2 regions of the Nesiotobacter zosterae genome follow, and region 1 is predicted to be linked to the other one. Evidence: riboswitches for the same ligand, from Rfam matches in the RefSeq annotation. Region 1 holds a riboswitch; the other holds the start of a gene.
The links. A riboswitch is a leader RNA that binds a small molecule or an ion and turns the genes downstream of it on or off. The one in region 1 is predicted to bind cobalamin.
Positions count from the first base shown of each region.

Region 2: another riboswitch for cobalamin. It lies ahead of cobU (bifunctional adenosylcobinamide kinase/adenosylcobinamide-phosphate guanylyltransferase); the one in region 1 lies ahead of Q3Y58_RS00030 (TonB-dependent receptor plug domain-containing protein).

Region 1 covers NZ_JAWXVZ010000001.1:4,599-9,325, forward strand. The annotation lists gene Q3Y58_RS00020 (type I secretion system permease/ATPase) at 1-737, shown strand, start outside; gene Q3Y58_RS00025 (HlyD family type I secretion periplasmic adaptor subunit) at 799-2,103, opposite strand; cobalamin riboswitch at 2,335-2,545, shown strand; gene Q3Y58_RS00030 (TonB-dependent receptor plug domain-containing protein) at 2,704-4,551, shown strand; gene Q3Y58_RS00035 (ABC transporter substrate-binding protein) at 4,718-4,727, shown strand, end outside.
Region 2 covers NZ_JAWXVZ010000002.1:149,562-154,288, reverse strand. The annotation lists gene cobN (cobaltochelatase subunit CobN) at 1-864, opposite strand, end outside; gene cobW (cobalamin biosynthesis protein CobW) at 868-1,971, opposite strand; gene cobU (bifunctional adenosylcobinamide kinase/adenosylcobinamide-phosphate guanylyltransferase) at 1,968-2,543, opposite strand; cobalamin riboswitch at 2,658-2,874, opposite strand; tRNA gene Q3Y58_RS03660 (tRNA-Asn) at 3,145-3,219, shown strand; tRNA gene Q3Y58_RS03655 (tRNA-Asn) at 3,278-3,352, shown strand; gene Q3Y58_RS03650 (hypothetical protein) at 3,652-4,302, shown strand; gene Q3Y58_RS03645 (cysteine synthase A) at 4,522-4,727, shown strand, end outside.

The sequences.
Region 1 (4,727 bases):
GCGTCTCGTTTCATATCAAGCCCGGAGAGAAGGTCGGTATCCTTGGTCCCATCGGTTCCGGCAAAACCACGCTTGCCCGGTTGGCCTCCGGTTTGTACACGCCCACCTCTGGCGAAGTGCTGATTGATGGGGTGGATGCCCGCCAGTATCACCCTTATGAGGTTCGCAAAGCTGTTGGTTTGGTCGTGCAGGAAACGGATCTTTTCCGCGGCTCACTGAAAGAAAACGTGCTGATTGCAAAGCCAGGTGCAACAGATGATGAAATCTTGTTTGCGTGCCGCATGGCGGGTGTTGATACATTCGCCGCACGCCATCCCATGGGCTATGACATGCCCGTTGGTGAGCGTGGCAGTTTCCTTTCAAGTGGGCAGATACAGTCAATCGCCCTTGCCCGTGTGTTTCTGATATCGCCGCCAATTCTGTTCCTTGATGAGCCTTCCAGTGCCTTGGATCTGGCCGCCGAGAAGATCCTGATACAGCACTTGAAAGAAGCGATCTGGCCCGACCAAACCCTCATTCTCGCAACGCACCGTCAAGCGATGTTGGAACTGGTCGAGAGATTGATCGTTGTGGACAATGGCAAGGTGGTTGCAGATGGACCAAAGCAGAGAGTGTTGGCGGCTTTGGCCGAGCGGGCTGCTGCGCGGGCGTCGGCGCAAGGCCCTCGTGTTTCTGCAAATGACTTTGACGAGCTTGAAGACGAAACCAATGAGTTGCCCAAAACAAATGAGGCGTGATGTGGCGCACAGCTCGCAAATGAAAAGCCGCTGGCGTTGGGACCAGCGGCTTCACTAGCCTCTATCTTTCTCTCAAGGCAGTGCTTTGCGCTGTGATTAGCGGTTCCATGAGATAGGCAAGAATGGTTTTCTCTCCGGTCAGAATATCAACTTGCCCGAACATGCCAGGCATCAATGGATGCTCCTGCCCCTGAAGCTCCAAAAAGGCGTTGTCTGATTCAATGATTACGGAATAAAACGCCTCGCCTGTGTCTTCATCATGGATGACATCCGCACCCACATGGGTCACGCGCCCATCAAGCCCGCCATAGGTGGCGAAGTCGTAGGCCGTGATCTTCACAACGGCCTGCTGGCCAGCGTGAATAAACGCAATGTCCTTGGGGTTTATCTTGGCCTCAAACAGCAGCCGGTCCCCAATGGGCACGATTTCAAGAACGGGTGTTCCAGCTGTCACAAATGCGCCGTTTGTGTTCACTTCCACCTTGTTCACGATGCCATCCACCGGTGCATATGTGTCGGTCTGCGCCAGCTTCCGTTCAGCAGCACGAATACTCTCGGTAATGACGGATAGTTCGGATATGCGCTCGGTCAGCTCATTGAGGATATCCTCATTCTCCTTGGATCGGATTTCGGCCTTTTGCGATTCCAGCTCCGCCAACTCGGAGTCTATTCCCATCAGGCTTTCACGCGCCGTGCTTTGTTGGCGGCGAATATCCGCCATTTCACGCTGCAGCCGCAACAGGTCGGTGCGCGGCGCAATCTTTCGCGCCACCAATGGTTCCATCATCTCCATTTCGGCCTTGGCAATATCGAGACTCTCTTCGAGACCAGCAATGTTGGCTTCGATCTCAAGCCGTTCACTGCGGTTACGTTGTTGCCGCTGGTCGATGGTTTCCAGCTGGCGTTCCAGGTTCAGTCGTTTGCTTCGAAACAACCGAAGCTCGTTCTCGCAAACCTGTTTGGCAATCTCTGTTATGTCATCAGGACACTGGAAATTCTCTTCATCAGCAGCCCCGGAGACCTCCAGCCTCAATCGGGCGATTTGGGCCCGCAGCGCACGACTGCGTGCTGTCAACTCACCCAGAGCCGCAGAGTTGGTCGTATCGTCAAGGCGGAAAAGGAGATCGCCCTTGCTGACGCTTTGTCCAATCTCGACAAAGATCTCCTGAACGTTCCCAGTTTCAGAGGCTTGAATCACTTGAGTTCGGCCCGCAGGGATGACAGTTCCCTCGCCTCGGGCCACTTCTTCGAGCCGGGCGTACGCGCTCCAAGTGCCCCCAACAACAAGCAGGGCGATGATGAGGAATATGATGGCATTGGCCATTCGTGGTGGTTTGTCGTGGCGGTCGTTTTCAAGGACAATCATGGGTCCCGCTTCTTGTTAATTTATTGATGACCCAACGTAATAAAGATTAGTTTCCATGTCATTGGCAACAACAACAAAATTGTATCATGCTTTAGTGAGGTGCCACTGCTGCTGTTGGAAATTGCTTCTGCGAGTTCGGTTCTCCCTTCTTCCCTGTTGCTCAGGCTGGCCAGAACACTCGAACCCTCAAAATGCTACTAATAAATATTGACAATGAAGCCGTATTCCGGTCTTTTTGCCGCCGCAATCGGTTTCAGTGGCACGCCGCTGAATGAAAAGGGAACGCGGTGCCGAAACTCTGTTTCGAAGTCCGCGACTGCCCCCGCAACTGTAAACGACGAGCTTGGTTCCATCAAAAGCCACTGAGCCGAAGCGCTTGGGAAGGCGGAGCACATAGCGACGACCCGTAAGTCAGGAGACCTGCCGTTTGCCGTCACTCACCCTTTACGCGGGGCGCGTTGAGGGGCGGTCCTTCCGTTCAAGTGACAGTCTCACCGCAGGCGCCTGAACGGAAATGCTCTGAGTTAAATTCGTTTCAGCCACCTGCACACTTTTCTCATCACGGCGCCGTTCGGGCCGTGTCTGGTGGATCTGTTACCGATGAAGAAGTCCAGTCTCATTCTGGCAAGCGTATCTTTTGCACTCGCTGCCACACCATCCCTCGCTCAAGCACTTGCTGAAGAGCAAGCAATTGTGCTGGATGAAATTACCGTTTCTGCAAACCGCACGCCCACAGAGGCGGCGAAAACCGGTTCCACCGTTCTGGTGGTAACCTCTGAGGAACTCGAGCGCGAAGGCGACACCTTCGTTCAAGATTACCTCGCGCGCCTCCCCGGCATTACCGTGAGCCAGAATGGCCCGGCGGGAACGGCCAGCACCCTTCGAATTCGTGGCCTTGGTAACAAGTATCTTCAGGTGCGCATCGACGGCATCAACATTTCAGATCCAACTGGGACACAGGTAGCGGCCCGCCTCACCGATCTGCTGACCGCTGACATCGAACGCATCGAGGTTCTGAAAGGCTCTCAAAGCGCCCTTTATGGTGGACAGGCTGTTGGCGGCGTCATTGATATTCGCACCAAAAGGGCGAAAGCGGGTGAGGTGAACCACCGCGCTTCGGTGGAAGGCGGTAGCTATGGGACCTTCAACGGCGCCTATGGCATCAGTGCAGGCTTTGATCGAGGGCAGATTTCCCTGAACGCTCAGCATCTTCGTTCGGATGGGTTCTCTGCATTGGACGAAAATGAGAACCCGGGCGCAGATGATGATGGGTATAGAAACACCACTTTATCTGGTCGTGCTGACTACGATCTGACCGATGCACTGGCAGTCTACAGCGCCGTTCGCTACTACAACGCCCGCAACGAATACGATGGATTTGGTGCTCCAAGCGCACAAAATCATGAGGATTCAGAGTATCGGGCTGGATTGGTCGGCACCAAGCTATCGTTGATTGATGATCGTTTCATCAGTGACTTGTCGTTTCAGATAAGTCGCATTGATCGTGAGATCCATAGCGACAATCCCGGTACATATCGAGGGGATCGGCAGGCTGTAGAGTATCTTGGTTCCTACGAGTTAAATGATACCGTTTCTGTCGTGTTCGGTGGCGATTGGGCTAATGAGGAAGTTGATCTGTCCAGCGGGTTGAATGAAGACACCCAAATCTGGGGCGGTTTTGCTCAGCTCAACCTTGATCTGTTTGATCGTCTGGCGCTTACTGGCAGTGTCCGCCGAGATGACCACTCGCAGTTTGGTGAACAGTGGACATGGCGAAGTTCAGCGGCCTTCGAGGTCGATGCCGCAACAACCCTTCGGTCCAGTATCGGCACAGGGTTTCGAGCCCCATCAAACTACGAGCTCTATCATCCGACCTACGGGAACGCTCAACTCGAACCTGAAACAAGCTTGAGCTTTGACGTAGGCGTAGACCGAGTGTGGTTCGATGGACGATTGCTTACCTCAGCGACCTATTTTTACATCCAGAGAGAAGACCTGATCGACTATTCTTTCGCGACGAGTGGCTATGTGCAGGTAGATGGCACCAGCAAGAACCAAGGCGTTGAGCTTTCTGCTGAATATGCGGTCAATGAAAGGCTGGCTCTGTCAACGGCGTATACCTATACGGATTCGGAAGATCCCGATGGAGCGAGACTGGTGCGTGTGCCTCTTCACGACTTGAGTTTGGGCTTGGTCTACCAGCCAAATGACAATTGGACCGTATCCATGAATGGCAATTATGTCGCGGACACAATTGATAGCCAGTGGCCAGGAACTACGGAACTGGACGACTACTTCCTTCTCAATGGCAAGGTGTCCTATGCGTTTGATGAAGGTCCTGAGTTGTATCTGCGGGCTGAGAATATCCTTGATCAGGAGTACCAGACTGCGAACGGTTATGGCACTGCTGGGTTTTCAGTGTATGCCGGCGTAAAGGCACAATTCTAATAGGTGCGGCCCTGCTTTGAGGAGCAGGGCCATTCTTTGAGGGCATATGGTGGCACGACAATCAAGCTGGATCGGAGCATTAGGCCTCATAGGCCTGTGTGCCGCATGCATGCCCTGGAGCGCTTCGAACGCTGCTGAGAACAACCCGCCACAGAGTATTGTCTCAATGAACCTGT
Region 2 (4,727 bases), on a different contig from region 1:
CGCATCAAGAATGGTCTCAAAGTGTTGTGCACCGGCCTTGCTCAGTGCAAACGCTGTAGCGTTGAGCACAACACTTGGCTTCACCGCATCAAAGCTCTGCTGCACGACAGCGGCGCATTCTGCATCCTTCAAGCTGCTCACATAGAGCGGCAGCACGTTCAGCCCTTGAGCCTGCAAAGCTGAAATGAGCGCATCGACAGGAGCCAGCGCTCCGCTTTGATAAAGCGCACGGTAGAAAACCAAGGCGGCCACCGGTCGTTCCCCATCAAAACGCGCGGTGATCTCCCGCAGAGTTGGGAACTCCATGCCAGAGGCGTAATAGCCACACTTGGGGAGCGGACGCGGCTCAGCAACCATGTTGGGATCAAGGCCCGGCTTTAGGCCCTTCAAGCTGGCAGCATACTCAAGCGCTGCGGACACATTGGCGGGCCCACCTTCAACAAAGTAGCGCCAAAGCCGCTTTACAACACCAACCGGCAAGCTGGAACGGGCTGCCAGCACCTCATCCCACTTGTCATCCCCCGGCATCACGGCCAGGTCGATCACGCCGCGTCTGGCCAGCATCTCCAGCTGTTCCAGCCCATAGTTCCAATAATGCGCCCCGCCCAGCAGGCGCAACACCACAAGCCTTGAACCCTGAACAGTCCGCTCACAGTAAAGATCCACCGAATAGGGGTGGGTAAGCGCCAGAAAACTGGCCGCCCGCACACTGTAGCAAGGCGCGCACTGCTGCACGGCACTAGTCATCAGTGCCAGCTCCGTGTCCGCCGCGGAAAGAAACAGAATGTCAGCGGGGTCCTGTTCCAGATCCACCGCTTCGTTCTGCTCGTCTATCCCACGCGCTTGACCTGCAAGAATATGCATGGGTTAGACCAGTTCCTGCGCGCCAAGAGCCTCCAGAACAGCCGCTTGATCGAAGCCGGCAAGGCCGATGACAACCAACTGTCCCGCCCCTTCAGTGCCCGCAGCAAACCATGCCTCAACACGAGGGCCGACCGCCTGCACCATGGCAGGAGCCTTTTTGCCATCCACCGTAACCGAGCCTTTGATGCGCAGCACACCTTTCACCGCCATGGCTTTGGCCACGCTCTGTTCAATTGAACCGAGAGAGCCATAGGTCGGCGCGCGCACCACATGGCTCACAAAGTCATCGTGACTGTGGTCATGGTGATGATGATCGTGGTCATGTTCGTGGTCGTGATCATCATCCTGATGATGGTGGTGGGTTTCATGATGCGCCTGTCGGCCTTCCATGTTGTCTTCGGCCTGCGCATTCCGGCCCAGCAGCACTTGCAAAGACAGCTTTCCCTTTTCCGCTGCCACCATCTCGACGGCAGGCCGCAAACGCTGGCCCAGTTTTTCCTTGATACGGGCAAGCACGTCTTCATCAACAAGATCCGCCTTGTTGATCACCACAAGGTCCGCGCATTTCAGCTGATCTTCAAAAAGCTCTTCAACAGGGCTTTCATGGTCCAAAGACTCGTCCGCGTTGCGCTGGGCATCCAATGCCGCCTCGTCTCCCACAACGCGCCCTTCAGCAAGAGCCGCAGCATCAACTACGGTCACCACACCATCCACGCTCACCGCTGGCTTCACCGTTGGCCAGTTGAACGCCCGCACCAATGGTTGCGGCAGAGCAAGACCAGAGGTTTCAATTAGGATGGCATCCGGCGCAGGATCACGCTTCAGGAGCATTTCCATGGTTGGCAAAAAGTCGTCTGCCACCGTGCAGCAAATGCAGCCATTGGCCAGCTCCACCACTTCGTCGGCGCTGCAGTCCGGGTCAGCGCAGCCATTTACAAGTGACCCGTCAAATCCCATTTCGCCAAACTCATTGACGATCAGCGCAATGCGCATGTTCTCGGCATTCTGTAAGAGGTTGCGCACGAGGGTGGTTTTGCCTGCCCCAAGAAACCCGGTCACAATGACGGCAGGGATCTTTGGTTGGGCAGCAGAAAAGGAATAGGTCACAGACGGATCTCCGGATGCAAGGAAGGTTTGATCTGAACAGGCTGTCCGGCAGCAACAAGCACCACCCGGTCACATAGACTGGCCATGTGCTGATTGAGGCGTCCGGCTTCATCGCGAAAGCGCCGCGCCAACGGATTTTCGGGAACAATACCCTGCCCCACTTCGTTGGTCACAAACACCACTGGCCCGCGCAGGAAGCCAAGGCTGGCGCCAAGCTGGGCCGCCGCATCGCTGGTGTCCCGATCTTCCAGCATGAGATTGGAGAGCCACAGCGTCAGGCAGTCCACCAGCACCGCCCGATCAGGCCGCGCTTCACGAAGCAACACATCACTCAAGGCAATTGGTTCTTCAATGGTGGTCCACCCATCACCCCGATCGCGTTGATGCCGCTCAATACGCTGGCGCATCTCGGCATCAAACGCCTGTCCCGTGGCAATGTAGACCTTGCTCAGCCCCGATCGCTCGATCAAGCTTTCAGCAAAGCTGCTTTTGCCAGAGCGCGCCCCGCCAGTTACCAGCAGGTGTCGCGGCCGCGTGGTTGTCGTAGCTTCAGAAACTTTCAGATCGCTCATCAGCTGCCCTTTCTATAAAGGGCCATATAAGCATTCGCGAAGGCGCGAGGGCAAAGCCCCGACCGGCAATACATCATCGTCTGGCGCTCCTTGCCGTCCACCCGACAGCAGTTAAGAGATATGGAAGCTCCAGCCGGTCTCCTGGCTCGCGACTTATGGGGTTGCTTCGTCTTCCCAGCCCGAAAGGCCAGTGACATGGTGAAGAACCCAAATCGCTCACAGTTGCGGGGGCAGCTGCGGCTCACCAACACGTCAGTTAACGGTAATTAACCCGTGATGCCGCATTCCCGTTTCATCTGAGGCGCGCAGAGCTTAATGCCGCTCAACCGCACAACAGAACTGGAAGCCTTTGATAGGGACTAAGTAGCACTGCGCAAATGCCGCTTGTCAATCAATCTCTTGACAACCTAAATAATTCACAGCGCTGGCAAATGGCGGTTTTCTGCCCTTTTCGAACGCCCCTTTCCTGCGCTCACAACAAAAGTGTTGGTTCTGTCCACAAACTCCCGATTTTTTGCAAAAACGGGCTTGGCAAATCGAACCGGCTTTTATACAAACCCCCTCACGCAAACGGCGACGGCGCGCTCACAAGGCGCAATGATCCCCGGTAGCTCAGTGGTAGAGCAAGCGGCTGTTAACCGCTTGGTCGCTGGTTCGAATCCGGCCCGGGGAGCCACTCCCCCGTTTGCATCTCTCCTTGATGGAGATAATCATTCGCTAGAATGATTGGGTAATCCCCGGTAGCTCAGTGGTAGAGCAAGCGGCTGTTAACCGCTTGGTCGCTGGTTCGAATCCGGCCCGGGGAGCCACTTTTTTGACCCAGCAGACAAATTTGTGACTGTTTTTGGCCGATCACGTTTTCGTGAGGTGCCTTTCCCCGTTATCCCAAACAATCAACAACGTGAAATTACGGGCTAATTTCCGCAATAAATCCATTTCGTTAGGTATTTGTTAAGAATTGCGTCGGTTACCGTTTAGTAACGCTAGCGCGAAACGGGATATTTATACAATCGTGGTCTTATAGCCTTCATTCCTGACTTGTTTAGGCTTCTCCTAACGCAAAGCCGCGGTAATTTAGCGGTTAAAAATAAGAATTGCGGAGGGTCACGTGTTGAATACCCATCTGAACTACCAGATCCCAATCAAAGCCAAGCGCTTTGTGAGTACCGCCGCACTCGCCTTTCTCCTGGTGGCAGGAGTGGGATTGGGAGCCGCATACACCTCGGCGTCGAGTGCCACCACCATAACAAACAAAGCCGCAAAGGCTGATCGCGCCGTTACCTATTCCATGCCGGAGGATTACCTCGATGTAACCCTTGCCCCCGCCCCCGGCAGTGGAAGCGACGACCCACTGGACAGTGAACTGTCCATCTGGGTCGGCGAAGTGGAGCTTAATAACGAAAAGCAAATCTGGGTCGAGTTAATCGATGACCATGGTGAGGTCGTGTACGATTCCCGGATCAACGAAAATGAAACACACCTGCTCCCCGATGGCCGTGCACTTGTTGTAACTGTCATGCAGGTTGAGGTTCCACTCGCAAAGACTGCCCCGACTGTAGCGAAAGACCAAGCCCGCCTGCAAACGAACGCAGAAAAAGTCGTTGTAACGCAAAAAACGCATGAAACGACGCAAACCAACGTTCAGGTCGAATTCGTTCAGGAAAAGGCCCCACACCCGATCCATCGTCAGTCCTTCATGGTGCGTGCGGGTGAAATTGGAGAGACAGTGAGCAAGGCCCTAGTCTCACTGGTCAACTAATAAAAACAACAGACCGGACCTCTCCTCAATAGAACCCCTGTTTCGCCGCAGGGGTTCTTTTTGTTTTCCCAGAGATTTTGATCCTAAAAACCAGACCCTCATTAGTTCAAATTTCCAAGATCACTCTAATCTTGACAGGGCGTAGCTTGTTCCTGATCGCACAAACCCTTAGCTTCTGAGTAAAGTTCTATAGCCATTGCCAGTAAAACGAGGCTTTTCATGACCGCCCGAAGCTCAGTGATTGACGCCATTGGAAACACTCCCCTGATCAAACTCCGCAAGGCATCCGAGCTAACAGGTTGCGATATCTACGGAAAAGCAGAGTTCATGAACCCGGGACAATCGGTGAAGGACCGCGCTGCCCTCTTCATCATTCAAGATGCAATTAACTCCGGAAGATTGAGACCGGGCGGTGTGATCGTGGA